DNA from 4 places in the Bradyrhizobium sp. AZCC 2289 genome. Region 1 is predicted to be linked to each of the others. Evidence: predicted binding sites of a transcription regulator. Region 1 holds the regulator's gene; each other region holds the start of a gene.
The links. The regulator LexA, encoded in region 1, represses DNA repair genes until DNA is damaged. The targets are predictions, from matches to a motif close to TGTTCNNNNTGTGTTCNG.
Positions count from the first base shown of each region.

Region 2: V1289_RS46285 (single-stranded DNA-binding protein) is a predicted target of LexA. The motif match lies at 5,681-5,698, and genes of this name have one in related genera.
Region 3: V1289_RS17775 (DNA recombination protein RmuC) is a predicted target of LexA. The motif match lies at 6,207-6,224, and genes of this name have one in related genera.
Region 4: V1289_RS31775 (ribonuclease T2) is a predicted target of LexA. The motif match lies at 3,382-3,399, and genes of this name have one in related genera.

Region 1 covers NZ_JAZHRY010000001.1:10,048,697-10,056,320, reverse strand. Annotated here, with positions in the region: gene V1289_RS47360 (hypothetical protein) at 1-210, shown strand, start outside; gene V1289_RS47355 (hypothetical protein) at 344-532, opposite strand; gene V1289_RS47350 (hypothetical protein) at 585-719, opposite strand; gene V1289_RS47345 (hypothetical protein) at 926-1,072, opposite strand; partial or broken gene V1289_RS47340 (ComEC/Rec2 family competence protein) at 1,246-2,625, shown strand; gene V1289_RS47335 (hypothetical protein) at 2,711-2,941, opposite strand; gene V1289_RS47330 (hypothetical protein) at 3,078-3,506, opposite strand; gene V1289_RS47325 (hypothetical protein) at 3,728-3,934, opposite strand; gene lexA (transcriptional repressor LexA) at 4,128-4,838, opposite strand; gene V1289_RS47315 (molybdopterin molybdotransferase MoeA) at 5,052-6,278, opposite strand; gene V1289_RS47310 (HAD family hydrolase) at 6,290-6,916, opposite strand; gene V1289_RS47305 (hypothetical protein) at 7,087-7,371, shown strand; gene V1289_RS47300 (NADH:flavin oxidoreductase/NADH oxidase) at 7,441-7,624, shown strand, end outside.
Region 2 covers NZ_JAZHRY010000001.1:9,837,193-9,844,816, forward strand. Annotated here, with positions in the region: gene V1289_RS46270 (potassium transporter Kup) at 1-1,357, shown strand, start outside; partial or broken gene gyrA (DNA gyrase subunit A) at 1,415-4,145, opposite strand; gene V1289_RS46280 (DUF2306 domain-containing protein) at 4,350-4,748, opposite strand; gene V1289_RS46285 (single-stranded DNA-binding protein) at 5,013-5,510, opposite strand; gene V1289_RS46290 (outer membrane protein) at 5,961-6,737, shown strand; gene V1289_RS46295 (outer membrane protein) at 7,142-7,624, shown strand, end outside.
Region 3 covers NZ_JAZHRY010000001.1:3,712,129-3,719,752, reverse strand. Annotated here, with positions in the region: gene V1289_RS17800 (DNA polymerase III subunit gamma/tau) at 97-1,950, shown strand; gene V1289_RS17795 (YbaB/EbfC family nucleoid-associated protein) at 1,987-2,307, shown strand; gene recR (recombination mediator RecR) at 2,309-2,914, shown strand; gene V1289_RS17785 (hypothetical protein) at 3,041-3,472, shown strand; gene V1289_RS17780 (AmpG family muropeptide MFS transporter) at 3,538-4,905, opposite strand; gene V1289_RS17775 (DNA recombination protein RmuC) at 4,968-6,176, opposite strand; gene def (peptide deformylase) at 6,347-6,874, shown strand; gene fmt (methionyl-tRNA formyltransferase) at 7,068-7,624, shown strand, end outside.
Region 4 covers NZ_JAZHRY010000001.1:6,693,847-6,701,470, reverse strand. Annotated here, with positions in the region: gene V1289_RS31800 (response regulator transcription factor) at 1-76, shown strand, start outside; gene V1289_RS31795 (ATP-binding protein) at 192-1,577, shown strand; gene V1289_RS31790 (DUF3617 domain-containing protein) at 1,742-2,293, opposite strand; gene V1289_RS31785 (hypothetical protein) at 2,404-2,694, opposite strand; gene V1289_RS31780 (hypothetical protein) at 2,859-3,317, shown strand; gene V1289_RS31775 (ribonuclease T2) at 3,443-4,144, shown strand; gene V1289_RS31770 (23S rRNA (adenine(2030)-N(6))-methyltransferase RlmJ) at 4,277-5,137, shown strand; gene V1289_RS31765 (cold-shock protein) at 5,396-5,611, shown strand; gene V1289_RS31760 (class I SAM-dependent methyltransferase) at 5,783-6,622, opposite strand; gene V1289_RS31755 (outer membrane protein) at 6,724-7,347, opposite strand; gene uvrC (excinuclease ABC subunit UvrC) at 7,570-7,624, shown strand, end outside.

The DNA of each region.
Region 1 (7,624 bases):
CACGAGATCGCCAAGTTCACCGAGAAGTACGGCGTTAATGTCGAGTGGCTGCTGGAGGGCAAGGGGCGCATCTTCCAGAAGGACCCGATTAGGCTGAGCCCGAACTCGAGCGGCGCAGAGTTTGTGGCGGTGGTAAGGACGCTGCCAGAGGCTCAGCAACGGAAGATCGAGGCCGTGGTTGATCGGTTTCTGGCGGAGCGCGACCAATGAAGCGCCGGCGCCGATCGATCAGGAAGCGTAACCGGCAGCGGCTGGCGGGTCACGCCAGGCGACTGAGGCGGTGAGAACAAAGAGGCGCGGGCTCAGGTCCGCGCCTCAAATCTGTGAATATCCATCATCTTGACTAACCCGCCGACACATCCCGGTGGCAGTAATCGCAAACCGTGGCCTTATCGTTGATGTAGTTTTTGCAATAGGGACACTGGCGCGCCGCTGTCCCTTTTGACTTCGATGCGCTGCGCACGATGACGATCAGTATGATCACCGCGACGATGACGATCAGAAGTACCGGCATGATCAGCGTCCCTTTCATAGCCGCGCCTGGTAACGGCCGAGAACGAAAGAGGCCGCCAACTGAGGCGGCCTCAATTCATCTTGCGCCGGAGCTTCCGAATGATCTCCCGCAAGTCGTTGGCGTACTCCTCAATGATCCGCATCGCCTCCTCCAAGCGGGAGGGCTTGGGCTCCTTCGCTTCGCTCTGTTCGTCAGGCTTCGTCATGACGCCCAAGGGTCCGGGACGGCAGGGCGATGGCCGTTGAGCTAGATCAAAATAACCCACTCATAAATTCAAATTAGGCCACTGAGGGCCGAAACAGGCCGGCCGGGCAGCGCCGCAGACTCGCCCATGCGCTCGCGCCGATCGACTGGCCACATGACAGCCTGCAGCGGCCGGATTCACCAGCGGGCTTCCCAGAGTCACCGCGCCTATGCCAGCCGGCCGTACATCCGTTGCATCAGCAAGGTTTGTTCGCCGGCAAGCTCCTGCAGCCGCGGTAGATCGCCAGCCAACCGTGCCGCCTCAATCTCGCTATCCAGGCGCGCCATCTGGATTGCGTAATAGGTCGGGCTCATCTCGAATTCCTTTCATCGAATCGATACCAGCCAACGGCCAGCATATACCGTTGGCCGATCGGCGCGACGCACAGCGCGGGCCGCTCAACACCATGGGCTTCCCAAGTCCCCGAACTAGGGAAGCAAAATCCGATAAGATGCTGATTTAACTGACATATTAAAATACTTGCTATATCTCGGGCTATCACATGGCCGTCGTCGCCGGTGTGGTGTTCTTTGCGGTCCGCGCGCTGCTGGCGTTGTTCCCCGCGCTCGCCACGGGTTTTCCGATCAAGAAATGGTCGGCGGCGGCAGCATTGGTCGCCGCGGCGTTCTATCTCTTGCTGTCGGGCGCCGAGGTCGCGACGCAACGATCGTTCTTCATGACGGCGGTGGTGTTGATCGCGGTCCTGGTCGACCGACGCGCCATCACCTTCCGCACGCTCGCCGTCGCCGCGATGATCGTGCTGGCGATGGCGCCGGAGGCGCTGGTGCATCCGAGTTTCCAGATGTCGTTTGCGGCGACGCTTGGCCTGGTCGCGCTGATACAGATCGGGATGCCGCGCCTGTTCGCTTCACCCGACAATTCGGCGGCCGCCAAGGTCGCGTTGTGGGGCGGGCGGGAGATCATGACGCTGGTGCTGGCGTCGCTGGTGGCGGGGCTGGCGACGACGCCCTATGCCGCGTTTCACTTTCATCGCGTGACGCCGTATGGCCTGCTGGCCAATCTCGCCGCGATGCCGGTGGTGTCGGCGGTGGTGATGCCGGCGGGGCTGCTCGGCCTGGTTGCGATGCCGTTCGGTTTCGACGGCGTGTTCTGGGCGATCATGGGAGCGGGCATCGACTGGATGATCGTGGTGACGCAATGGGTCGCGGCGCTACCCGGCGCGGTCGGCCGTATGGCCGCGTTCGGCATCGGCCCGCTGATCACGGCGAGTGCTGCGATCATCCTGTTCGGGCTGCTCCGCACGCCGCTGCGCTGGTCGGGGGCAGCTTTGCTGCTGGTCGCGGTCGTGTGGGCCGTCAGGGTGCCGCAGCCGGATATCCTGATTTCCGCCGATGGCCGCAATGTCGGCGTCCGCGGCGCCGATGGGCGGCTGCACCTGATGCGCACGGCCAAGGATGCCTTTTTGGTCAGGGAGTGGCTGGCGGCGGATGCCGACGCGCGCCTCTCGACCGATGCCTCGCTGGCGGAAGGCGCCTCATGCGATGACGCGGGCTGCGTGACCGGGGCGGCCGGCGGCGCGTTGGTCGCACTGGCGCTGCGGCCTGAGGCTTTTGCCGACGATTGCGAGCGCGCAGCGCTGGTGGTGAGCGCGCGGCAGTCGCCCGCTTCGTGCGCCGCTTCGGTCATCGGCCTCGAGCGTCTGCGGCGGCAAGGCGCATTGGCGTTGCGGCGAAGCCGCGACGGATTTACCATCGATGCGGTCAAGCCCAGGGGTCTCGATCGGCCGTGGTCACCGGGGGTGGCCGGCGAGGGCGAGGCCGAGACAACGATTGTCGCGCCGCGCTTGGCTGCAGCGCGCGCCATCGATGCAACACCGGCGGAGGCCGATGTGCAGGCGGATGAGTAGAGTCTCGTTTGACGCGTTTTCTTCGAAAACGACGAGTAGTCTTTGGTTTGACGGGTTTTCTTCGAAAACGCTATGGGGAGCGCTTTTACTGTCTGTCCGGTAAGGGATGCGCCGGCACTTCGAACGCGCCGAGATGAAATTCCTCCATGCCGTCCGCCGCCCCCGCCGGCATCTGGACCAGCGTAAACGTCGCATCCGGAAATTGTTCCCAGATCGCCAGATCCTCTGCCGCGACGTTAAGCCATCCAAACCTGAACATGTATCGGCCGGGCTCGGTGACGTGCCCGGCTTTTTGCCAAGTGATCTTGGTGACCACCGATCACTCCTTTCTTGGCATCTTTCGGCGACGTACAGCTCTTCTTGCGCCCCCGGATTGCGTCCCGGAGGCGCTCCAATACCATTTCACTCACCGCGCGTCGCAACGCTCGCCGGCCGGAACCGGCGGCGAAGGATCAGCCGATCGAGATCGACGTCGCTGGAGGCGTTTCGACGGCCGGCGCCGCGCGCTCGGTGATCGGATGAGTCACCGTCACCGGCAATTGCAGTACGCTGACCCGCTGTCCCTCGCAGAGCTGCGTCACCAGCACAAAGCTTCCGTCCGGAAACTCGACCGCGTCATGGTGACGTTCCCGAACATGCGGATCGATCATGTTGAACTTGCCGACGCGGAAGCCGACGGTCCGGGTCCAGATCCACCGGTTGTCGTATTTGACGTCTTCGGCAAACGCCAGTTCGGTTCCGGGAAGCATGCAGACCGCGACGTTGGGTTCGCTCTCTGATGCAAATCCGCGGGTCGATGTGCCGCGGAATGTCGTGGTGATCAGCGTCTCTCCGACCTTGGCGGGGCGCGTCGCCATAGCGTGCAGACTATAGTCACACATCGGATGCTCCTCATTCGAGATAGCCGACCCGTGCCTCCTGTTGAGGCAACAGGCCCATATCAGAGTAGACACAGCATACGCGCCTTTGTGGGCAATTGTGCGGCTGGCGTAGGCTTGTCAGATCACAAACGCGCTAACACGCGCTCGGTTCGAACCGTGGGAGCGCGGCGCGCAAAAAAAAGCTCCGACTCCGCCGGGGCCTCTTTTCGTGTCCGAGTTGATCAGTGGCCGGCGGGTGCCGAGAAGCCGCTGTAAGCCCAGCCGGACGGCGCGGGGGCGGCGACCGAATTATTGGCGTTGCGGAATTGCTCGCCGGCCACCACGCGGTTCGCCTTGTTGGCGCGGTGCCGTTCGGCCGCTGAAGCGAACTGCGACGTCGATGCGGCAATCAATGCCGAAACCAGAACCGTCAAAATGGTCTTGCGCATGGTTGTCTCCTCGTGTTGCACGCTGTTTTCGACGAAGCGGGTGCGCTTCGTTGCTTGCGTGCCGAGGATCTAGCGCCGGACTGGGCCGCGGATAATCCTTGCGATTGCCGAAGGACCATCCATCAGGGGTGGATAATCCGCCCCTTGCAGGGAATCGAAAGCGGACCAGCGCGTCCGCTCAATACTTCCGGTCTCAATACTTCCGGTAAAGCCCGATCAGCTTGCCCTGAATCCTGACCCGGTTCGGCGGCAGGATGCGGACTTCGTAGGAGGTATTGGCCGGCTCGAGCGCGATCGAGGCGCCGCGGCGGCGGAAGCGTTTCAGCGTGGCTTCCTCCTCGTCGATCAGCGCCACCACGATATCGCCGGTGTCGGCGGAGTCGTTGCGCTGGATCAGCGCCATGTCGCCGTCGAGAATGCCGGCGTCGACCATGGAATCGCCGCGCACTTCGAGCGCGTAGTGCTCGCCGGAGCCGAGCATATCCGGCGGCACGCTGATGGTATGGCTGCGGGTCTGCAGCGCCTCGATCGGCGTACCGGCGGCGATCCGGCCCATCACGGGCACCGCGACCGGGCGGTTGCCGTCGTCCTCGGAAGCACCGGCGCCGGAGCTGCGGACCTTGCCCAGCGTGCCTTCGATGACGCTTGGGGTGAAGCCGCGGCGGCCGTTGCCGTTACCGCTGCCCGACAACTCGGGCAGCTTGATGACCTCGATGGCGCGGGCGCGATTGGGCAGGCGGCGGATGAAGCCGCGCTCTTCCAGCGCGGTGATGAGTCGGTGGATACCGGACTTCGAGCGCAGGTCGAGCGCATCCTTCATCTCGTCGAAGGAGGGCGGTACGCCAGCCTCTTTCAGCCTTTCGTTGATGAAACGCAGAAGTTCATACTGTTTGCGCGTAAGCATCTCGAGCATTCCCCCGGTTGGTCGCGTCTTCGATTCCCTGAGATCGGGAGTCCGATATCGGGAGTCCGATATCGGAAGTCCGAAACTCCCATTCCTAGACACAAGGTCTCGAAACAAATCATGAACGGACACTATATGTTCGATACATGTTCCGCAACCACTTAATTTCCGGTGAACGCGACCCGGTTTTGCCGGAACGTGCCGCCCGGCGCTTCACTCCGGCAAACGCAGGAGTTCGCATGGCGCGCCGGCACCGGCTGCGGGTGCAAACGGCGGACGTATCACAAGTGCCCTTGCCGCAGCGAGATTCCCGAGCAGCGAACTGTCCTGATGGGTGACCGGGGTTGCGATCAGCGCGCCGTCCGCGCGCTCCTCGAGGCGGGCGCGCAAGTAATCCTCGCGCTGGTCGTTGGCGGCGAGATCGCGGCCGAGCAGCGCCGCTTCTCTGGTGTGATGAACGCTGGCGCGGCCCGACAGCGCCCGAATCAACGGCACCAGAAACAGAAAACCGCAGACATAGGAGGAGACGGGATTGCCGGGCAGGCCGATCACCCGCATTGCGCCGAGCCGGCCATGCATCATCGGTTTGCCCGGCCGCATCGCGATCCGCCAAAACGCCATGGTGACGCCCTCCGCCTCCAGCGATTGCTTGACGAGGTCGTGGTCGCCGACCGAGGCGCCGCCGGTGGTGATCAGGATGTCCGCGCCGGATGCGCGGGCCCGGCGGATGCCCTCGGTGGTGGCCGCGACCGTGTCGGCGGCGATGCCGAGGTCGATAGTCTCGGCGCCCTCGGCCCGCGCCAGCGCGCGGAGCGCATACCCGTTGGAATAGACGATCTGGCCGGGGCCGGGGATGGTGCCCGGCATCACCAGTTCGTCGCCGGTCGCCAGCACCGCGACCTTCGGGCGGCGGCGGACGGCGAGTTCCGGATAGTTCATGCCGGCGGCGAGCGAGAGGTCGCGATCGGTGAGGCGGCTTCCCCCGGCAAGCAGCACGTCGCCCTCGCGGAAATCGACGCCGGCGGGGCGGATGTGCCGGCCGGTTTTCGCGGCCTCCGTGATGGTGATGTGGTCGCCGCCGACCGCCGGATCTTCCCGAACCGTGTCTTCCTGGATGATGACGGCATCGGCGCCGTCGGGGATCACGCCGCCGGTGAAAATCCGCACCGCCTCGTTGGCGCCGACCTTTTTCTCGAACGGGCGACCGGCCGCCACCTCGCCGATCACCTTCAGTCGTGCGGTGAGATCGCCGACGTCCGCCGCGCGCACGGCATAGCCGTCCATCGCCGACATCGCCTGCGGCGGCTGGGTGCGCCGTGCGGCAACGTCGCGCGCGAGCACGCGATGATAGGCGGCATCGAGCGCGACCATTTCTTCGGGCAACGGTTCTGCGCCTGCGAGGATCGCGTTGAGAGCATCGGCAACCGGCATCAAGGCCACGGGCAAAACTCCTAAATTCCGAGTGCGGCGAGGGCTTCGGCAACGTCGTCCGGCGATGTCACGTGAACCGCAACCAGGCCGCGCGCCCGGGCGCCTTCGATATTGGCGGCGACGTCGTCGAAGAACACGATGCGTTCGGCGGGCACGCCGATCGCTCTCACCACGTGATCATAGGCTGCCGCATCGGGCTTTCGAAGCCCGATGGTCGATGACAAAAACACTTCGCGGAAATGGCCGAGCACGTCGGCATAGGCTTTCGAGAAATGCTCGACATGCGGCCGGTTGGTGTTGGAGAAGGCGTATAGCGGCAGGTGCGCCGCGGCGCGTTTCAAAAGCGGTGCGATGCCCGGCATTTCGCCGGCGAAGATCGCGTTCCAGCCCTCCAGGAACTGGGCATCGGAAATGCCGATGCCGAGCGCGTCGCGCAGGCTTTGAAAGTAGGCCGCGTCCTCGATCTTGCCGACCTCGTGATCCCGGTAGGATGCTTCGCGGACGAATCGCGCGGCAAGGTCGGCCGGCGCACGGCCGGCATGGCCGGCCCAGCAGGCCAGCGCCTTGCCGAAATCGATATCGAGCACCACGCGGCCGAGATCGAACAGCAACGCGTCGGCGGAGTTGGGGGCGAGGCTTGAGATCATCCCGGTCGTTTACAAAACCGGATCAATTCGGGCAATGGCTGGACGGTATCGGCCGCAGCCTCATCCTGGCCGTTCCATAATTTCGGCTATTCAACGCTGCACGTGAACTTGCCGCGCGCGCTATGATATGCTCTCGTGGAGAGCCTGCGCAGGTCGAGGGAGCAATACGCATGAAAATCTTGGGCGCCGTCGCCGTTATCGCGTTGCTGGCCGGGCCGGCTTATGCCCAGTCGCAGTCGGTTCCCAGATATGGCGACGTCGACAAGGGCAAGTCGCCGCAGGAGATCGAGGCCGACAAGGAGGCTGAGAAGGCCTACAAGAGGTCGCTAAGCAATATTCCGGAACAGAAAAGCGCGGACCCCTGGGGTGCTGTGCGCAGCGACAATGCGCCGAAGGCCGCGGCCAAGACCGCTCCCGCGAAGAAGGCCAAGACCGACAGCGCCGCAAAGCAATAAAATATAATAAAACAACGTCTGTTGGCACCGCGCCGGGGTCATGATGTCCGCGATGCGAGGAAACAAAACATGTCGGGAACCCTGCTGTTTTCACCGATGACGATCCGCGGCGTCGAGTTGCGCAACCGGATCGTGGTGCCGCCGATGCATCAATATTCGGCGATCAAGGGTTTTCCGACCGACTGGCATCTGATGAACGCCGGAAAATTCGCCGCCGGCGGCGCCGGGCTCGTCGTGGTCGAGTCGACCAAGG
Region 2 (7,624 bases), 210 kb from region 1:
CGCATGGTTCATCGTTCTGGCGGCGCTCGGCATCCATGGCATCGTGAAGGCGCCGGCGGTGCTGGAAGCGCTAAGCCCGCTCTATGCGTTCGAATTCCTGATCCACCAGGATTTCCACATCAGCTTCGCCATCCTCGGCGCCGCGTTCCTCGCCGTAACCGGCGGCGAAGCGATGTATGCCGACATGGGGCATTTCGGCCGCTTCCCGATCCGGCTCGCCTGGTTCGCGGTCTGCCTGCCCGCGCTGCTGCTGAATTACTTTGGCCAGGCCGGCCTGCTCGTCTCCGATCCGACCGCGATCGATAATCCGTTCTTCCAGCTCGCACCCGATTGGCTGCACTACCCGCTGGTCGCGTTCTCGGCGCTCGCCACCGTGATCGCCTCGCAGGCGATCATTTCCGGCGTGTTCTCGCTGACCCAGCAATCGATCCAGCTCGGATTCCTGCCGCGGATGTTGATCCGGCACACCACGGGGGATGCGATCGGCCAGATCTATGTGCCGCTGGTGAACTGGCTCCTGGCCGCCGCGACCTTGGGCGCCGTGCTGAGCTTCGGCAGCTCGGACGCGCTCGCCGGCGCCTATGGCATCGCGGTGTCGCTATTGATGGCGATTACTACGTTGCTCGCGGCTTTGGTTGCGATCCAGTGGGGCTATTCGCCGTTCATCGTGATCGCGGTCAACGGCTTCTTCTTCGTCATCGACGTGATCTTCTTTGCCGCCAACTCGGTCAAATTGTTCGAGGGCGGCTGGTTTCCGCTGCTGCTCGCAGCCTTCGTCGCGTTCCTGATGCTGACCTGGCGCAGCGGCGTCAGACTGGTCGAGCGGGCCCGCGGCGCCCTGCGTCAGCCGGAAGAGGATTTGATCGAGACCGCCATCAACAAGTGCCGTGCGAGACTGTCGGGGACCGCGGTGTTCCTGGCGTCGTCGCCCAAGGGCGTGCCGCTGGCGCTGACGCAATTCGTCAAGCACAACCACGTGCTGCACCAGCGCGTGGTGCTGGTCACCGTGCTGATCGAGGAATCCCCGCGCATCTCCGACGAGGAGCGCGCCGAGGTGATCGAGGTGATCCCGGGCATCACGCGGGTCATCCTGCATTACGGCTTCATGCAGTACCCGACCATCTATGATGGGCTGATCCTGGCCTGCAAACAGGGCAAGCTGCCCGGCATCGATCTCACCGACATCACCTACTACATCGGCCGCGAAACCATCATCCCGCGCGAGGATGTTCCGGGCATGTGGGTATGGCGGGAGTCGGTGTTCGCGTTCCTGCAGCGCAACGCCGAACGCTCGGCGGCGTTCTTCGGCGTGCCGACCAAGCAGGTGGTGGAGTTCGGGACCGAGATCGAGATTTAGCAGTTTCCGCGTCATTCCGGGTTCGATGCTTCGCATCGCCCCGAATGACGCCGGGCATCAATGCCCGTTGCCGTTCTCGCCGCTCTCCCCGTCATCGCCGATATGCTCGACGGAGACCACATGCTCGTCCTCGGCGGTATCGAACACGATGACGCCCTGGGTCGAACGGCCGGCGATCCGGATGCCCTCGACTGGGCATCGGATCAATTGACCCTTGTCGGTCACCAGCATGATCTGGTCGGAATCTTCGACCGGGAATGACGCCACCAGCTTGCCGTTGCGGTTGTTGACGGACATCGCGACGATGCCTTTGCCGCCGCGGCCGGTGGTGCGGTATTCGAACGACGAGGTGCGCTTGCCGTAGCCGTTGACGGAGACGGTCAGCACGACCTGCTCCTGCGCCGACATGTCCGCATAGCGTTCCTGGGAGAGTTGGAGCGAACCTGACGTCTCCTCGGCTTCGGCGTCCGCCGGCTCTTCGGCACCGACCTCGCCGGCCACGGCGCGGCGCATTTTCAGGTAAGCCGACCGCTCATCCGAGGTCGCCTCGACGTGGCGCAGGATCGACAGCGAGATCAGCGTGTCGCCGTCTGCCAGCGCGATGCCGCGCACGCCCATCGAGGTGCGGCCGGTGAAGACGCGCACATCGGTGACGGGGAAACGGATGCACTGGCCGCCGGCGGCGGTCAGAAGCACGTCGTCGCGCTCGGTGCAGATCTGCACGTCGACGATCGCCTCGCCGTCCCCGAGTTTCATGGCGATGATGCCGGAGCGGCGGACATCGACGAAGTCGGACAGCTTGTTGCGGCGGACGGTGCCGCCGGTGGTGGCAAACATCACGTCGAGATTGGCCCAGGAGGATTCATCCTCGGGCAGAGGCATGATGGTAGTGATGCGCTCGCCCTGCTCCAGCGGCAGGATGTTGATCAGCGCCTTGCCGCGCCCGTTCGGCGCCGCCACCGGCAGCCGCCAGACCTTCTCCTTGTAGACTTGGCCGCGCGAGGAGAAGAACAGCACCGGCGTATGGGTCGAGGCCACGAACAGGCGGCTGACAAAATCCTCGTCGCGGGTCTGCATGCCCGAGCGGCCCTTGCCGCCGCGCCGCTGCGCCCGGTAGGCCGAGAGCGGCACGCGCTTGACGTAGCCGGCATGCGAGACCGTGACTACCATGTCCTCGCGCTGGATCAGGTCCTCGTCCTCGACCTCGCCCTCCTGCTCGATGATGACGGTTTTGCGCGGGTGTGGCGAACTCGTTCTTCACTTCGGCGAGTTCGGTCTTGATGATCGCCTGAACGCGCGCGCGTGAGCGCAGGATGTCGAGATAATCGGCGATTTCGATCGCGAGCTTGTCGAGCTCTTCGGAGATTTCCTCGCGGCCGAGCGCGGTCAGCCGCTGCAGGCGAAGATCGAGGATGGCCTTGGCCTGCTCCATCGACAGCCGCGCGGTGCCGTCCGCGGCCATCCGGTGCCTGGGGTCGTCGATCAGCGTGATCATCGCCTCGACATCGCGGGCCGGCCAGTCGCGCGACATCAGGGTATCGCGCGCGGTGGACGGATCGGGCGAGGTGCGGATCACGCGAATGATCTCGTCGATATTGGCGACCGCAATGGCGAGGCCGACCAGGATATGGGCGCGGTCGCGGGCCTTGTTGAGCAGGAATTTGGTGCGGCGCGTCACCACCTGCTCACGGAACGCGATGAACAGCGTCAGCAGGTCCTTCAGGTTCATCGTCTGCGGCCGGCCCTGATCCAGCGCCAGGATGTTGGCCGGAAAATTGCTCTGCAGCGGCGTGAAGCGATAGAGCTGGTTCAGCACCACATCGGCCATCGCCTCGCGCTTCAGCTCGACCACGACGCGAAACCCGTCGCGGTCGGACTCGTCGCGCAGATCCGCGATGCCCTCGATCCTCTTCTCTTTCACCAGTTCGGCGATGCGCTCGACCATGGTGGCCTTATTCACCTGATACGGGATCTCGGTGATGATGATCGCTTCGCGATCCTTGCGGATGGTGTCGATCGTGACCTTGCCGCGCATCACGATCGAGCCGCGGCCAAGGTGATAGGCCGAACGGATGCCCTGGCGCCCCAGGATGATGCCGCCGGTCGGAAAGTCCGGGCCGGGAATGATATTGATGAGGTCGTCGATGCCGAGCGCGGGATCGTCGATCAGCGCCACGCAGGCGTCGATCACTTCGCCCAAATTGTGCGGCGGAATGTTGGTCGCCATGCCGACCGCGATGCCGCCGGCACCGTTGACCAGAAGATTTGGGAACTTCGCCGGCAGAACCGACGGCTCATTTTCCGAACCGTCATAGTTCGGCTGAAAATCGACCGTGTCCTTGTCGATGTCGCCGAGCACCGCGAGCGCCGATTTGGTCAGACGCGCTTCGGTATATCGATAGGCGGCTGGCGGATCGCCATCGACCGAGCCGAAATTGCCCTGCCCGTCGACCAGCGGCACGCGCATGGAGAAATCCTGCGCCATCCGGACCATCGCGTCGTAGATCGACTGGTCGCCGTGCGGATGATATTTACCGATCACGTCACCGACGACGCGCGCCGACTTGACGTATTTCTTGTCCGGCGTGTGCCCCTGCTCGTACATCGAATAGAGGATGCGGCGATGCACGGGCTTGAGCCCGTCGCGCGCATCCGGCAGCGCCCGCGCCACGATCACGCTCATGGCGTAATCGAGGTAGGAGCGCTTCATCTCGTCGAGAATGGAAACGGGACGAATATCGGAGGACGCCGGCGGCTCGCCGGGCGGAGTATCTTCAGGGTCAGACAAAGGGGGAATCCGGTCAATTCGATTTCAAAGAATCATATAGCGTATCGGAGCTCCGATAACCACCCCAAGACGGTTCCGCAGCGCTGTTTTTCCCTTCGTTTTTTCATAGACTTACCGGGTTGGCGAGGTCCGCCGCCAAGCCCCGCGGAACCGGCCATTTCGGCGTGGAAATGCACGGGAAAAACCGCTTGTCCGAGGCGCCCGCTAACGGCCAAAAACCACCGCGTGCATGATCCGTCCGGGCACCAAAGTGAACAGCCCCGCGACCACCAGCGCGCCGGCGAAAATGAAGATCATGATGCGGCGGTGAGCGGTGACGTCGTGATGATGCGCCCGCCATACCGCGATCGGGAGCACGATCAAGGTGAAGATCGACAGCAGATGGATCGGGCTCCAGGGGCCGAGCAGTCGGATCTGATGGATCCAGAACGAGCTGATCGCCACTATGGCCATCAGGCCGACCCAGATCCAGCCGATCGTCCGATGCGGCAGCGTTCCCTTCGGTGCGGCGAACTGGACGAGGCCGAGCGCAAACGCGGCCATCGCCGCAAAGGCATGAACGGGGATCGCGGGGGCGGCATCGAGCAGCGGCGCGAGGCTCATGGCGGGCGATCCAGAAATTCAATCGGGAATGGAAATGATCGAAAACGCTAGATCGATTTCCTCGTGTTAATACCATTAACATCATGTTAATATCATTAACATCGATCGAAGTCAAAGCTAGTCGATACGCAGCAGCGCAACCGCGATTTTCCTTTTAAATCAATATATTGTGGAAATTTCTTAATGTTGAAAACAGACCGAACCGGTTCGCGCGACACCGCCTATTCCGGCGTCACGCAATCCGATTCTGAACCTGTGCTGCGATCAGAACGGAATATCGTCGTCCATATCGCTGTTGCGTGCGCCGGCACCCGCCGCCACAGCCCGGCGCGGTGCGGAACTCGATGGCCCGCCCGCACCAAAATCGCCGCCCGACTCGTCGGGCCCGAAACTGCCGCCCCCGCCGCCACTGCGGCCATCGAGCATGGTCAGCGTCGAGTTGAAGCCCTGCAGCACCACCTCGGTCGAGTATTTCTCGACGCCGCTCTGGTCGGTCCATTTGCGGGTCTGCAGTGCGCCCTCGATGTAAACCTTGGCGCCCTTTTTCAGATACTGCTCGACAATCTTGCAAAGCGGCTCGGAAAAAATCACGACGCGATGCCACTCGGTCTTTTCCTTGCGTTCGCCGGTCGCCTTGTCACGCCAGGTTTCCGACGTCGCGATGCTCAGATTGGCGATCGGCCGGCCATCCTGCGTCCGCCGGATTTCCGGATCCTTGCCGAGGTTACCGACCAGAATCACCTTGTTTACGCTTCCCGCCATCGCTGCTCTCCACTCAAAATTACCGGACTGGCCGAACACCGGCCGTCGCTTCGGATTTCGCTATCTGCCTTGGGATATTTGAAAGCGACCCTATACGCTCGCAGCCATGGCCCGCTTGGCGATCCCGCGGCAATCCCCCGGTTATCCACATATAGCATCGCCCGGCACAATGTTCCAGTTTTGTTCTGTGCAACCTGCAGAAGGCCGGGACCTGGCGGTATTTCGGCACCCGGGAACCCAAAATGGAACCCGATTGCGTCGGGGCCGGCCCGAATACTCTAAACAAATCACTAACTTGCGGAGCCTTCACTTCGTCGGCGAGTGTTGCATTTCGGAGACGGCATTTCCGGCTGAATCGGGGTATGACCTGAGCACGGACGCGGCGCTCGCGTCATAAATTGAAACGCTTCGGGACCAACGATAAGCGATCCAAGAGCTGGAGATTATGCGATGAAAAAGTTTTTGCTTGGTACGGTTGCTCTGATGGCGCTGGCTGCTCCCGCAGCCGCTGCTGACCTTGCCGCGCGTCCTTACACCAAGGCGCCGCCGGCGCCGATCGCTCTGGTGTATGACTGGAGCGGTTTCTACATCGGTGCCAACGGTGGTTGGGGTTCGAGCCACAAGTGCTGGGACTTCACGACGCCGGTTGCATTGGGTGCCACGTTCGTCGCGGCCGAGGGTTGCCATGATGCAACCGGTGGCGTCGCCGGTGGTCAGATCGGTTACCGCTGGCAGGCTGGCACCTGGGTGTTCGGCCTTGAAGCGCAGGGCGACTGGGCTGACCTGAGCGGCCGGAACCGGAGCTTGCTTCCCGGCGGCTTCTTCGACAATCAGTCGAGGATCGACGCATTCGGCCTGTTCACCGGTCAGATCGGCTACGCCGCCAACAACGCGCTGTTCTACCTGAAGGGCGGCGCTGCCGTGACTTCGGATCGTTTCCGTTCGTTCGCAACCGGCACCAACGTAGTGGTCTCCAACGACGTCAACGACACCCGCTGGGGTGGCACGGTCGGCGTCGGTGTTGAATACGGCTTCGCTCCGAACTGGTCGGCTGCGATCGAATACGATCATTTGTTCATGCAGGACAGGACCAACACCTTCCTCAACAACGGCGTCGCCGGCCCGGCTGGCACTCTGTTCGGTACCGACCGCATCCGTCAGGACGTCGATCTCGTCACCGTCCGCGTCAACTACCGCTGGGGTGGCCCGGTCGTCGCGAAGTACTGATCTTCGCAACGCGCCAAAATTCGAGACGAGAAGGCCGGCCTAGCGCCGGCCTTTTTGTTTGCACGACTCGTTGTTTGCACGCCTCGTTGTTTGCATGACTCGTTGTTTGCACGACTCGCGCTTCGATCGAATTTCGACGGTGCGCGGATGTTGCGCACGCCTGTCCCGAATGAGGCGTTTTGCCACGGATGTGGTTTTTCGGTGACGGCCTTTTCGCACCCGCTGAGCTAGAATTTTTCGATCTCACTCGTTCGCTCGGCGACCAAAAGACGCGAACGGGGATCGCAGGGGAATGAAAATGATACGAAACGTTCTGGTAGCAGGGTTCGCCTTGGCGACATTGGCGGCGGCGCCCGCGCTCGGCGGCAGATCTTGCTGCGCGGCCCTATGCCAAAGCGCCCGCGATGATCGCCGCGGCGTATGACTGGAGCGGCTTTTACATTGGCCTCAACGGCGGCGGCGCATCGAGCCGCGAGTGCCTGACCATCACCAGCGTTGCAGGCGCTGCGGTGACCCCGAATTCCGAGGGCTGTCACAGCGCGACGGGCGGCCTCGCCGGCGGCCAGATCGGTTATCGCTGGCAATCGGCCGGCTGGGTGTTCGGCGTCGAAGCCCAGGGCGATTGGGCCGACCTGAAGGGATCGAATGCAAGCCTGACGGCAGTGATCCCCTATACCAACCAGACCAAGGTCGACGCCATCGGCCTGTTCACCGGCCAGGTCGGCTACGCCTGGAACAACGTGCTCTGGTATCTGAAGGGCGGCGCTGCGGTCACCGACAACAAATACACCAGCGCCTTCACCGCAACCGGTGTCGTGTTCAATCAGACCACCGAAACCCGTTGGGGTGGCGCGATCGGAACCGGGATTGAATTCAGCTTCGCACCG
Region 3 (7,624 bases), 6.3 Mb from region 1:
GCGAATCGCGCTGAGAGCGGCCACCACCGCCCTTGCGCTTGATTCTACTCCTTTCCGCAAGCCGGCCGTGAGAGACAATCAATTGCGGATCGACCGATGAACGACGCTGGCGCTCCCCCTGATCAGCCCGACAGCGCCAACCAGGGCGGTTTCGATCTTGGCGGTCAGCCTTCCGAGGTCCCTGGGGCCGGCAAAGCCTATCGGGTGCTGGCGCGTAAATACCGGCCCTCAAGCTTTGACGATTTGATCGGCCAGGAGGCCATGGTCCGCACGGTTTCGAATGCGTTCGAAACCGGGCGAATTCCGCAGGCCTGGATCCTGACCGGGGTGCGCGGGGTCGGCAAAACCACCACGGCGCGGATTCTCGCGCGCGCGCTGAATTACGAACTGCCGGACGGCTCGGTGAAGGGACCGACCATCCATATGCCTGAGCTCGGCGTGCATTGCCGAGCGATCATGGAAAGCCGGCACATGGATGTGCTGGAAATGGACGCCGCCTCGCATACCGGCGTCGACGACGTGCGCCAGATCAATGACAGCGTGCGTTATGCCCCGGCCAGCGCGCGCTACAAGGTCTACATCATCGACGAAGTCCACATGCTGTCGACCGCGGCCTTCAACGCGTTCCTGAAGACGCTGGAAGAGCCGCCGGAACACGCCAAATTCGTTTTCGCCACCACCGAAATCCGCAAAGTCCCGGTCACGGTGCTGTCGCGCTGCCAGCGGTTTGACTTGCGCCGGGTCGAGGCCGACGTGCTGATGAAGCATCTGTCCAATATCGCGGCAAAGGAGAATGTCGAGGTCGAGCCCGAGGCGCTCGGCATCATCGCGCGCGCGGCGGAAGGCTCGGTGCGCGATTCGCTGTCGCTGTTCGATCAGGCGATCGCGCACGCGGCAGGTACCGTGCGCGCCGATGCGGTACGCCAGATGCTCGGTCTCGCCGACCGCACGCGGGTGATCGACCTGTTCGATTCGCTGGCGCGCGGCGATATCGCCGGCGCGTTCAAGGAGTTTCGCGAACAGTATGACGTCGGCGCTGATCCGATCGTGGTGCTGTCCGATCTCGCCGAATTCGTTAATTTCGTCACCCGCGTGAAGGTCGTGCCTGCGACTGCCGACAATGTCGCCTTCGGCGAGACCGAACGGCTGCGTGCGCGCGAATTCGCATTGAAGCTTTCGATGCGGGTGCTGTCGCGGATGTGGCAGATGCTGCTCAAGGGCATCACCGAAGTGCAGACCGCAACCCGGCCGGCGGCCGCCGCGGAAATGGTGCTGGTGCGCATCGCCTATGTCGCCGACATGCCGACGCCCGATGAAGCGATCAGGATGATCGAGCAGAACGGCGGCGCCTCGCCGGTGGTCTCTGGCGGCGCATCGGTGTCACGGCCTGCGCCAGCCTCGACAGTATCGTCGATTTCTTCTTCGCCAATGCGCTCACCGCCCGCCGCGCCGCGCGCCGGCGCCGAGGCGTCCGCGCGTCCGCAGGCCGTCGCTTCCGTACCGGAGGCGCAGTCCGCGCCGGCGCTGCGGATCACCAGCTTTCCGCAGCTCGTGGCGCTCGCCGGCGAGAAGCGCGATCTCATGACCAAGGCGGCGCTGGAAGCCGATGTGCGCCTCGTGCGCATCGAGGACGGGCGGCTGGAAGTCGCACTCGAACGCAATGCCGCGCGCATGCTGGTCAACGATCTCTCCCGCAAACTGGAGCAATGGACCGGGCGGCGCTGGACCGTGATCGTGTCCAACGAGGCCGGACAGCCGACGCTGCGGTCGCAGAACGAGGTCATCAAGAACGAGCGCGAGCGTGCCGCGGAGGCCGACCCGCGCGTGCAGGAAGTGCTGGCGCGGTTTCCCGGCGCCAAGGTCGTCGAGGTGCGCAAGCTCGCCGCCGAGCCGCCGGAATCCGATGCCAGCGGTGAAGACCCGCTCGATCCTTCCGACAGCGACGATTGAGCGATACCCAGAAGGAAGCACGCAAGGAAAATATGAATGGCTGATTTTCTCGGCATGATGAAGCAGGCGGCGCAGCTGCAGTCCAAGATGCAGGCGATGCAGGAAGAACTCGGCAACGTCGAAGTCGAGGGCATTTCCGGCGGCGGGCTCGTCGCCGTGCGCATGACGGCCAAGATGGAAGTCAAGGCGGTGAAGATCGATCCGTCGCTGATGAAGGTCGACGAGCGCGAGATCCTGGAGGATCTGCTGGTGACCGCGCATAATGACGCGCGGCGCAAGGCGGAAGCCGCGGTGCAGGAAAAGATGCAGGCACTGACCGGCGGCTTGGCTTTGCCGCCGGGATTTGGTCTCGGCTGAAATGGCCTCTGCGGTTGCCGGTCCCGAAATCGAGCGTCTGATCCAGCTGTTGGCGCGGCTGCCGGGGCTTGGGCCGCGCTCGGCGCGGCGCGCGGCGCTGCATCTGATCAAGAAGCGCGAAGCCTTGATGACGCCGCTCGCCGGCGCGCTGCAGGTGGCGATCGACAAGATCCAGGTCTGCAAGACCTGCGGCAATATCGACACCCAGAGCCCGTGCACGGTGTGCACCGACCCGCGGCGCGACGGCAGCATCATCGTCGTGGTCGCCGACGTCGCGGATTTGTGGGCGCTGGAGCGGGCGAATGCGACCAACGGCCGCTATCACGTGCTCGGCGCGACGCTGTCGCCGCTCGATGGCGTAGGTCCCCAGGACCTCACCATCGACGCGCTGGTGGCCCGCGCGCATGACCCGCAGGTCAGCGAAATCATCCTGGCGCTGAACGCAACGGTGGATGGCCAGACCACCGCGCATTACATCACCGATCTCCTGCAGGAGGCCAACGTCAAAGTGACGCGGCTCGCCCACGGGGTGCCGGTCGGCGGCGAACTTGATTATCTCGACGAAGGTACGCTATCGGCTGCCATGCGGCAGCGGACGCTGTTCTAGAGCATGATCCGGAAAAGTGGGTACCGGTTTTCCGATAAGATCATGCTCAAACAAAGAAATAGAGTGTGATGACGATTCGAAGAAACGTCATCACACTCTAGAATCGCACAACGGAACTGATTCGACATGACGAAACAACGATTCGGCAAACGCCTGGCCTTTGCAGCAATCATGGCGGTGGCGTTTGCCGCGCCTTCCGCAGGCGCGCAGCAGGCCGAGCCCGTGCCGAAAGCGGGCAAATTGATCAGTGCCGGCGGCGTTCTTTCCGGGGAACTCAACACCATGAAGGTCCGTGGCGGTAAAGCTGGCAAGCGCGTCTCCACCTATCAGATCACCAGCGAGCCGCGCCGGCTGCCGCCGCCGAACGGTCTGTGCAACCTGGAAACCGGCCCGGAAACATTCCAGCTGATCGCCTCCAGCGATGCGCAGACCGCGCAGCTGAAGAATCTCGTCGGCAAGGAAATCTCGGTCAAGGTCGATGAAGTCGCCTGCGCCCAGGATGCCGGGCAGATGAGCGAGGCCGTGGTCACCAAGTGGAGCATCGTGACCGCGCATTGAGCTCGCGTCACAAGCTACGCTGTCATCGCCCGGCGAAAGCGAAGCGCGGGAGACGACAAGTGGCGCTAAACCTTCACCGGCCCCAATTCGTCAAAATGCCCGCGCCGCTGCAGCCAGGCCAGCAGGATCAGGCTCGGCACCGCGACCACGACGCAGATCGCAAAGAACAACGGCCATCCCGTCGCCTTTGCGACATAGCCTGCGCCCGACGATAGATAGGTGCGCCCGACGGCGGCGAGCGCGGTCAGCAGCGCGTATTGGGTCGCGGTGTGCAGCGGGTTGCGGCACAACGCGGATAAATAGGCGACGAAGATCACAGTTCCGATGGCGCTGGTGAAATTTTCGGCGGTGATGGCGAAGGCCAGCGCCCATTCGTTGACGCCGACCAGCGCCAGCCACGAGAACGAGAGGTTGGCGACCGCCTGCAGCAGGCCGCCGATCCACAGGCTTGCCGCCAGCGAATAACGCCGCGCCACGAACCCGCCGGCAAAGCCGCCGATCAACGTGGCCGCCAGACCCACGCCCTTGACGATGGCGGCGTAGTCGTTGCGCGAAAAACCGAGGTCGATCACGAACGGCGCGGTCATGGTGCCGGAAAACGCATCGGTGAATTTGAACAGCACCACGAAGGCGAGCGCGGCCCAGGCGTCGCGGCGGGTGACGAATTCCGAGAACGCGCCGATCGCGGCATGCAGCACGCGCTCGAACGCGGTTTCCGTGCGCGTCGCGGCTTCCGCGCGCGCGGATTGCTCTGGCTCGGTCGCGGCCAGCGCCGTGGCGGTGCCGATCAGCACCAGCGCCGCCATCACCACATAGCCCCACATCCAGGCCGATGCGCGCGCGATGCCGGTGCCTTCGAAGCCGCTGACGATGAACAGCGCGCCCGCGGTCGAGACCAGCATGCCGATGCGGTAGGCGGCGACATAGGACGCCATGCCGGCCGCCTGCTCGCTTTCGGGCAGGCTCTCGACCCGGAACGCATCGACGACGATGTCTTGCGTCGAGGACATCGCCGCGACCAGCAGCGCGCCAAGGGCTACAAACAACGGCGAGCGCGCCGGGTCGGTCAATGCCAGCAGCAGGATCGCCACGATCAGCAGCAATTGCGAGAACACCAGCCAGCCGCGCCGGCGGCCGAAGGTCCGCGTGAAGAACGGCACATGCAGCGCGTCGACCAGCGGCGCCCACAGGAATTTCAGCGTGTAGGGCGTGCCGACCAGCGCGAACAGGCCGATGGTGCCGAGGTCGACGCCGGATTCGCGCATCCACACCAGCAGCGTCGATCCCGACAGCGCCAGCGGCAGCCCGGAGGAAAATCCGAGCAGCAGCACGATCAGCACGCGTGGCTGCAGGTAAACGGCAAGGCCGTCGCGCCAGGAGGGCGCGGGGGCTGGCGTAGCTGAGGCTGGGGAGGCAGCTTCGGGTGCAGTCATGGAAGGGTGTTAGCAGAGATTCGGGCGTCTTTCCCTCTCCCACAAGGGGAGAAGGGAAGATACTACTCCCCCGCCTGCAGCTTGCGCGGCGCGGGGAACAGCTCCGGCGTGCCGCTCTTGACGATGCGCGGGAGTTCCACCGGCGTCTCGGTCTTGCTGAAATCCAGCTCCTCGATCCGCCCGGCGCGTTTTTCGATCTTGTCGGCGGAGATCAGGATCTGCCGGACGTCCTCGTTGACGTCGCCAAAATGCTTTTGCAGCTTCAGCACGCGGTCGCGCAGGCGGCCGAGATCGTCGCCAAGGTTGAGCACCTCGGTGCGGATCTGGTCGGCGGCGTCGCGCATCCGCGCGTCTTTGAGGATCTGCTGCATGACCTGGATCGCCAGCATCAACAGTGACGGCGATACCAGCACCACCCGGGCGCGATAGGCTTTCTGGATCACGTCGTCGAAGCCGTCGTGGATCTCGGCATAAACCGATTCCGACGGCACGAACATTAGCGCGGTGTCCTGGGTCTCGCCCGCGATCAGATATTTCTCGGCGATGTCGCTGACATGCTTCATTACGTCATTGCGCAGCTGCTGCGTGGCGTACTTCTTTTCCTCGTCGGTGCGTGCGTCGTGCAGCGCGGTCATTGCTTCCAGCGGGAATTTCGCGTCGATGCACAGCGGGCGCTGGTCGGGCAGGAACACCACGCAGTCCGGCCGCTTGCCGGTCGAGAGCGTGAACTGGAATTCGTAACCGCCCTTCGGCATGCCGTCCTGGACGATCGCTTCCATCCGCGCCTGGCCGAACGCGCCGCGCGACTGCTTGTTGGCGAGCACGTCGCGCAGCGTGGTCACCTGCGAGGTCAGCTCGGTGAGATTTTTATGCGCATTGTCGATAATGCCGAGCCGCTCGTGCAGCACGCGCAGACTGTCCATGGTGTTGCGCGTGGTCGCTTCCATCGACTGGCCGACGCGGTGGGTCACCGAATCCAGCCGCTCGTTGACGGCGCGCGCCATCTCGGCCTGGCGGCCGGCCAGCGACTGTCCCATCGCATCGACCCGCCCGGTGGCCACGTTCTGCGCCTGCAGCATCTCGCTCAGGCGTTCCTCGAGTTCGTCGGCGCGGATCGCCTGCGCCATCGCCAGTTCCGCGCCGCGGCGGCCGGAGCGCGCGATCACGATGGCGATGACCAGGAGCAGGACAAGGGCGAGCGCGCCAAAGCCGATCAGCGCGTCAATGGTGCGGATCGGCCAGTCGCCGATGACAAAAATAATCTCGTTCATGGCCTGCTTGTAGCCGATTCGCGGGTTTGCGCGAACGAAGAGGGAACATTTATGGTAAATGGCAGGTAAATTTTCGTGGTTAACGCGGTCTTAAAAATCATGGTTAAGCCGGGGTTAACGGGTTCCTCCGCGCATTGACCCCGGCAAATCAGCAGCTTAAATCGCCCGCTATGGCCTTAAGAGAAATCATCATCCTGCCGGACAAGCAGTTGCGGCTCGTTTCCAAGCCCGTCGAAAAGGTGACGGCGGAGATCCGCAAGCTCGCCGACGACATGTTCGAGACCATGTATGACGCCCCCGGGATCGGCCTTGCGGCGATCCAGGTCGCTCAGCCGTTGCGGCTGATCACCATGGATCTCGCCAAGAAGGCCGAGGACGGCGAGACCAAGCCGCAGCCGCGGGTCTTCATCAATCCGCAGATCATCTCCGCGTCGGAGGAATTGTCGATCTACGAGGAGGGCTGCCTGTCGATCCCCGAATATTACGAGGAGGTCGAGCGGCCGGCGCGGGTGCGCGTGCGCTTTACCGATCTCGACGGCAAGCTGCATGAGGAGGACGCCGACGGCCTGTTCGCGACCTGCATCCAGCACGAGATCGATCACCTCAACGGCGTGCTGTTCGTGGATTATTTGTCGAAATTGAAGCGCGACCGCGTACTGAAGAAGTTCACCAAAGCCGCCAAGCGCGCGGCGGAGTAGGCCCGGCCTCGCACGAACGAAGTGCCATCACCCTGAGGTGCGGAGGCGCCTCCTGGCGCCGTAGCCTCGAAGGGCGACGGCAGACACAAGCGACGCTCTTTCTTGTCCGCGCATCCTTCGAGGCTCGCAACAGCTCGCACCTCAGGATGACGCTCGTTATCTTGATGTTCGGTTCAAAGGAATTTTCTGCGCAATGCCTCTCCGCTTGATCTTCATGGGCACGCCTGACTTCGCGGTGCCGACGCTGCTGGAGTTGGTGGCGCACGGCCATGAGATCGCGGCCGTCTATACCCGCGCCGCAAAACCGGCCGGGCGCGGCATGAAGCTGCAGCCAACCCCTGTCGAACAGCAGGCGCGGCGGCTCGGCATTCCCGTGTTGACGCCTTCGACGCTGAAAACCCCTAAAGCGCTGGATGAATTCCGCGCGCATCGTGCGGATGCCGCCGTGGTCGTCGCCTACGGCATGATCCTGCCGCAGGCTATTCTCGATTCGCCGCCGCTCAGCTGCTTCAATTTGCACGCGTCGCTGCTGCCGCGCTGGCGCGGCGCGGCCCCGATCAACCGGGCCATCATGGCGGGCGACGCCGAGACCGGCGTCATGGTGATGAAAATGGATGTCGGCCTCGACACCGGCGATGTCGCGATGGCGGAACGGCTGACCATCGCCGATACGATGACGGCCGCCGATCTGCACGACGCGCTGGCGCCGCTCGGCGCCGATCTGATGGTGCGCGCGATGGGCGCGCTGGA
Region 4 (7,624 bases), 3.4 Mb from region 1:
CGAGAAAGATCCCGCCAATCCCTTGTTCCTGCAGGCGGTGCGCGGCATCGGCTATCGCCTGGTCGCGTCCCCATAGAGGCTTTTGTTTTGACGCATTTGCTGCCGCAGATAAGTCTACGCAATCTGCGTCAACTTGATTGCTATCCGAACCGGTATCCACTTCGCTCGAAAACGCTATAGAGTCAGCCAGCATGAGCACGCTCGACACCGGCCTGACCCTGATCCGCAACGCGTCGCAGCGCGTCTCCGCGGTCAATGGCTGGATGGGCAACGCGTTCAAGGGCTGGATGCCGTCGGGGCTCTATGCCCGCGCACTGCTGATCATGATCGTGCCGATGGTGATCCTGCAGACGGTGGTGGCGTTCGTGTTCATGGAGCGGCACTGGAACACGGTGACGCGGCGACTGTCGGCCGCGGTGGTGCACGACGTCGCCGGCCTGATCGACGTTTACAAGGGTTACCCGCAGGACAAGGACCGCGCGCAGTTGCGCCGCATCGCGCAGCGGATGCAGCTGGTGGTCGATTTTCTCCCGGTCGGCGACATGCCGCCGCCCGGCCCGAAACCGTTCTTCTCGCTGCTCGACCAGACGCTGTCGGTGCAGCTCGGCCGCCAGATCGGCAGGCCGTTCTGGATCGATACCGTCGGCAATTCCAATCTGGTCGAAATCCGGATCCAGCTCGACGACGCCGTGATGCGGGTGTTCGCGCAGCGCAGCTCCGCCTATGCCTCGAATTCGGAGATCTTCATCTTCTGGATGCTGGGCACTTCCTCGATCCTCCTGATCGTCTCGGTGCTGTTCCTGCGCAACCAGATCAAGCCGATCCTGCGGCTGGCCGATGCCGCCGAAAGTTTCGGCAAGGGCCGCGAGGCGCCGAACTTCCGGCCCCGCGGCGCGCGCGAAGTGCGCCGCGCGGCGCAAGCATTCCTGGAAATGAAAGCGCGCATCGAGCGCTCGATCGAGCAGCGCACCGCGATGCTGGCCGGCGTCAGCCACGATTTGCGCACCATCCTGACCCGCTTCAAGCTCGAACTCGTCCTGATCGGCGACAGTCCCGAGGTCGACGGCATGCGCCGGGACGTCGACGAGATGTCCGGCATGCTCGAGGATTATCTCGCGTTTGCGCGCGGCGACAGCGGCGAGATTGCGCAGCCGACCGACATGACGCTGGCGCTGGAAGAATTGCGCAGCGACGCCGAGCGCAACGGCCACACCGCGACGGTGGCGTTCCGCGGCCTGCCGGTGGTGACGGTGAAGCCGGCCTCGTTCAAGCGCTGCCTTGCCAATCTCGTCTCCAATGCTGCAAGGCATGCCAACACGATTTCAATCACCGGCCTGCGCGACCACCGTTACCTGACGGTGACGATCGACGACGACGGACCGGGCATTCCGGCGGACATGCGCGAGGAAGTGTTCAAGCCGTTTCTGCGGCTCGACGATGCCCGCAACCAGGACGAGGGCGGCACCGGCTTAGGCCTTGCGATCGCCCGCGACATCGCGCGCTCGCATGGCGGCGACATCATGCTCGGCGACAGCCCGATGGGCGGCCTGCGGGCGGCGGTGCGGATACCGGTTTAAATCGATTTGCAGCTCGGTGGCCTCATCCTTCGAGACGCGCGAAGACGCGCTCATCAGGATGAGGACCTCAGTCCCTCATGGTGAGGAGCGCAGCAAAGCTGCGCGTCTCCGGACGATGCTTCGCATCGCCTTGAGAACCATGAGGCCCGGACACGTGAACGACGCTACTTCGGCAGCTGCGGGATCTGCTTCGGCATCATGGCCTTCAGCTTTTCCATATCCTTGACGTTCATCTTGAGGCCGCCGGGCATCACGATATCGCCGGGCTTCTGGTCGGCCTTGCAGGCGCCGAGCCACTTCGCCTCGATCGACGTCGTTGAGTCGCGCGTTCCGGCGGGACCGCCCGCGCTGTGCGAGGTCGACTTCACGGTATAGGCGGAATTGAAGTCGCCGATGATTTCGGAATGCGAGGTGATCGACATGCCGGCGATGCCGCAGACGGAATCGCTGACATAGCCGGTCGCGGTCTTCTGGATATCCTGCTTGGAGCACATCTCCTTCGCCATCGGCGAGGCCGCAGTGCTCATGTCCTTGTCGGTGGTCTCGTCGGTGCAGTGCTGCATCGTCATTTCCGGCATCGGGGATCCCGTGTGCAGCACCTTCATTTCCCACAGGCCGGCCTTGCGGACCGGCAGGTCCACCGCGCGGGCATCGCCCGCCGACAGCAGCGTCAGCAGGCCAAGGGCCGAACCAAATGAAACAAGCTGCCGCGTCATCGCCCGCAGTCCCGGCTGATTTTTCCTGCGCATGATCCTTTCGGAAGACCGGTTCTTACGTTGCGCCAAGGCGGCCCTCCGGGTCCGGATCATGCTCCAGGCGAAGCGCCTCAGTAGAGCGAGCGCAGCGGCCGCGCATTGGCGCCATAGGGCACCCAGCGGCAGGCGAACGAAATGTAGCCGCCGGGCTGCGGATCGACCGCGAGGAATTTCACCACCTTGCCGTAATAGGCGCAGTGATCGACCGCGAGCTGGCGGGCGTCGACCTGGGTCGCCATCGAAAAGGCAATGATGCCGCCGGTATCGTTGCCCTTGAACGGCGGCACCCAGTCGGCCCGCGCCGGCGCGCCCGTCAATATTCCGCAGATCGCAACCAGGCTCGCCGCCGTGATGATTCGCATTGCAAACTCCATTCGCTCCGCCGCACCTTAAAGCCCCTCGGCGGCCGTGAAAAGAACGCGTGGCGGCCGGCGTGCGGAGTCTGTCCAGGTGTTGCCGCGTTGCACTTGACCTTGTCCGTGCTTCACGGCACCGTCCCCTCCGTTGGATCATCGGCGGATTCCCCATGCGCAACCTGTTCACCTCCCTGAAAACACTCGGCATTGGCGCCGCGTTCGCGCTGCTGGCCTTCGGCCATGCGGCTGAGGCCGCCAACCCGATGGAGCTGAATTTCGGGCTGTTCGGGCCGAAGTATGACGGGCGCGTTGCGGAATGCGAGAAGGCGCTGGGGACCATCACCTCGCAATTCCACGAGAAAGAAAGCACCTTCTGGAACTCCCCGCTGACCATCACCTCCTATGGTCGGATCCATGAAATCGCGTTCCGGCCCTGGCAATCCGACAATATTCCGCGCCGTTATTGCAGCGCCGACGTCATGACCAGCGACGGCAGGCTGCGCACGGTGCATTACTCGATCATCGAGGACGGCGGCTTTGCCGGTTTCGGCCAGGGCGTCGAATGGTGCGTCACCGGACTTGATCGCAACTGGGCCTATAATCCCGGGTGCAAGTCCGCCCGGCCCTGATTCCAGCCTGAATTCTGCCGACAGACGCGGCCGGCCCGATCGTTTTTCGGGCCCGCTGGTATTTTGTTCTTGAAATGTTCCGGTTCCCTGCTAGGCTCGGGGGCAGTCGAGTAGGGGGTGCTGTGATGTTCCGACCGGCCATGATTTCGCGATTTCTCATTTCCCTTGTCATTTTCTCCCTTGTCATCTTCGTCGGCGTCTTCGGCGGGACGGCATCCGCCCAGGACCGCCGGCAAAACGCGCCCGGCGAATTCGATTTTTACGTGCTGTCGCTGTCGTGGTCGCCGTCGTTCTGCGAGGAAGCCTCCGAACGCGGCAATAGCGGGCGCTCGCAGGCGCAGTGCGGCGGCCGGCCGTTCTCCTTCGTGGTGCACGGCCTGTGGCCGCAATATGAGCGCGGCTTTCCCGAATATTGCGAGCGGCCCTCGCCGCGGCTGGAGCGCAATATCATGACCTCGATGCTGGATTTGATGCCGGCGCCCGGGCTGATCTTCAACGAATGGGACAAGCACGGCACCTGTTCGGGACTGGGCGCGCGGGCCTATTTCGAAACCATCCGCAAGGCCCGCGCGGCGGTGAAAATCCCCGAGGAATTCCTGCAATTGTCGGAACCGAAGACGATTGCGCCCGACGATCTCGAAGCGGCCTTCATCAAGGTCAATCCGGGACTGAGCAGTTCGGCGATCTCGGTGACCTGCAACCGCCAGCGCCTCAGCGAAGTACGGATTTGCCTGAACCGGGATCTGCAATTCCGCTCCTGCGAGGAAATCGACCGCCGCGCCTGCCGCCGCGACCAGGTGCTGATGCCGCCGCTGCGGGGCGGCTGAAATCCCCTCCATCGTCATGCCCACGTCTTGCTTTGGCGTGCCTGCCAAAGACGTGGATGGCCGGGACAAGCCCGGCCATGACGAGTAGAGAAGACGCTAGCGTCTTCTCCAAATTGGTCAGCCGATCCCCAAATGAACTACCGACACGCCTTCCACGCCGGCGGCTTCGCCGACGTCATCAAGCACATCGTGCTGGTGCGTATCCTGACCTATCTGCAGGAAAAGCCGGCCGCCTTTCGCGTCATCGACACCCATGCGGGCGCCGGGATCTACGATCTCGGTGGCGATGAGGCGCGCCGCAGCGGCGAATGGCTGATCGGCATCGCCCGGGTGATGCAGGCGCGGTTCTCCGAAAAGGCCCTGCCGCTGGTTACGCCCTATCTCGATATCGTCCGGGCCTTCAATCCGAAAGCCGACTTGAAAGCCTATCCCGGGTCGCCGCTGATCGCGCGCGCCATGCTGCGGCCGCAGGACCGCCTCACCGCCTGCGAAATCGAGCCGAATGCCCGCAAGCAATTGGTCGGCGCGCTGCGCCGCGACACCCAGGCGCGGGTGGTCGATCTCGATGGCTGGACCGCATTGCCGGCCTTCGTCCCCCCCAACGAGCGCCGTGGCCTGGTCCTGATCGATCCGTCGTTTGAGCAAAAGGACGAGTTCGAACGGCTGGCCGACGGATTTACCGAAGCCTACGAAAAATGGCCGACCGGCAGCTATCTGCTGTGGTACCCGGTCAAGAGCCGGCGCATCACCGACGGCCTTGCGCGCCACGTCGCCGGCGTGGCTGAAACCAGCAAGCCGGCCGGAAAATGCCTGCGGCTGGAGTTCAGCGTCGCGCCGCAGGAGCCCGGCGGGCCGCTGACTTCCACAGGTCTCCTGATCGTCAATCCGCCGTGGACGTTGGCGGGCGAGTTGAAGACCATTTTGCCCGAGCTGGAAAAGCCGCTTGGCCAGGGCGGCGCCGGCCGGTTCAGGCTCGAGACCCCCAAACCCTAGGTACCTCCAATGGGTTGAAAATTGCGATTGAGTCGTAGTCAATTTACGCGAAACCGTATTATGCTCAGCGCGTTGAGACTGGCTTTACGTTCCGCTTCCGCGAATGGTTGCGGCGGAGTGACAAGGCCTCAAAAAAATCCAGGCCGATCGGTGGCGTGACCGGTCGGCTCAGGTGGCCAAGCTTCGGACAGCGAATGTCCGGTCGGCCGCTACGCGATATTTGCGTAGCGGCGGAAAAGTGCGGGGGAGGAGTTCCCGATGGCCATGACTGGTACGGTCAAGTTCTTCAATGGAGAACGCGGCTACGGCTTCATCAAGCCCGATGACGGCGGCCGCGATGTATTCGTCCACATCACCGCCGTGGAGCGGGCTGGATTGAAGGATCTGACAGAAGGACAGCGCATTACGTTCGAGGTCGAACCGGACAAGAAGGGCAAAGGCCCCAAGGCGGTCAACCTGGTGATTTCATCGTGAGCCGGGGCATGATCCGGAAAAAGCCTGCCCCGCACTTGATGCGGGGTGGTTGCGGTTTTCCGACGCGACAAACGCAAGACGTTTGCGCGGAGATCATGCTCTGAACACTCGCCGATGAAAGCGGACTGAGTTATTGGCTGTTGAGATATCTGCCGCGCTTGAGCTCGCTGCTCAGATCGTGGAGGCGTGCATGACGTAGCCGCCTCGCGACGGCGCCGTCTGTTCGGCTTCGGGGAAAAAGCGCTTCGCGATCTCGGCCGGGCCGATATCGTCGATGTGCCGGAAGCCGGTCGCGCTCAACTTCTCGCAAAGCGGCCCGGTGTCCAAATAGCTCTGAATGCGCTCGCCCTGCGCAGCCACCCGATCGGCAAGCGCCTGATGCGCGGCACGTCCGGCGGGCGCGATCGAGGCCGCGGGACTGACATAGTCGAACACCACCTCGGCGCCGCCCGGCAGTTGCGCCATGAAGGCAAGCGTCGCAAAGATCGCCTGCTCGGTCAGATAAGGCGTGACGCCGAGCCAGCTGAAAAAGCTGCGCTCGGTGGCCGCGAAACCCGCCGATTGAAGTTGTTGCGCCAGCGTCTGCCGTTCGAAATCGACCGCCACGAATGTCAGCGTCTCCGGCACCGCGATCGAGGCGGCGGCCAGCATTTCGCGCTTGCGCGCCTGGGTCGCCGGATGATCAACCTCGAAAATTCGCAGGCGGCGGGCAAGCGGCGTTCGATAGGCGAGCGTGTCGAGCCCGGCACCGAGCACCACGAGCTGGGTGGCGCCGTCATTGACCGCCACGTTGAGGGCATCCTCGGCAATGCGCGAGCGCGCGGCAATGAACCACCGAAGCAGCGGCCCGGACGGGTGAGCCGCGGCATGATCGAGCGAGACCTCGATCCCGGTCCCGAGAATGCGCGCCGCCAGCGGATCGGCAAGGATCGATGCGCCGTCCAGCACCTGATGCGCCGCGCGCAAGCGGGCGGCTCCCAACGCGGTCAGACTTGGCTGTCCAGGCTGCATATCCCCAGAATTTTAGGCGCCCGCCACCACGCTGTCCACGCGACAAAAAAATCCCGGCGGCTTGATGCCGCCGGGAGGTTGGAAGCCCGATTTTCTTGTTCTCAGAAGTGGTAGTTCACGCCGGCCCTTATCAACCCGAACCGGTAGCCGTTCGACGCGCCTGTAATGACGAAGTTGCTGTCGGCCAGATCGACATAGAGATATTCGACCTTGGCGCTCCAGTTCGGCGCAAAGCCCATTTCGCCGCCGATGCCGGCGGTCCAGCCGGCACTGGTATGGGATTCCGACAGGCCGAAGGTGGTGGCGCGGAGCTCGCCGAAGGCGAGGCCGCCGGTGCCGTAGAACAGGACGTTGCCGAGCGCATAGCCGACCCGGCCGCGCACCGTGCCGAACCAGGGGTTGGCGAACTTCCACGGCGCAAAGGTATCGTCCGCGCCGGTCGCCTGGATGTCGCCTTCGACACCGAACACCCACGGACCTTGCTGCCAGTTGTAACCGGCCTGGACGCCGCCCGCGACGCCGGACGGCTTGGTCAGGTTGTTGTCGACCGAACCCCAGGCATAGCCGAGGTTGCCGCCGAGATAGGGACCGGCCCAGCTATAGGCATTGAGCGGCTGATTGACGGTAAGGGGCGGGCGCGATCCGTAATTGAGGTCGGCCGCCTGCGCCGACATGGTCCAGCCCGCGGCGATCAGCGCCAACGCGCGCAACAGAAACCTGCTCATCACTCAAACTCCACCACGCAACGGCCGTGACCGCCGGCTGGAAGCCGGCATGGTTACGGAACTCCAGCCTTTTCGCGTAAGATTTATCGAGAGTTTTAAGTTAAAGGGTTGTTAAGCGGGGTTACCGGGCCGCTCATCATTCTTAAGAATGTGTTACCGGACGCGGCCTCCCCCGCCCGGCGACCGCTGGCGATGTGGGACCCCAGCGCTTAATTTAGGCCCATGGATCACGATTCTGCCGACCACCCGAAAACGCCCGCCCCGCAGAAGGCAAGGC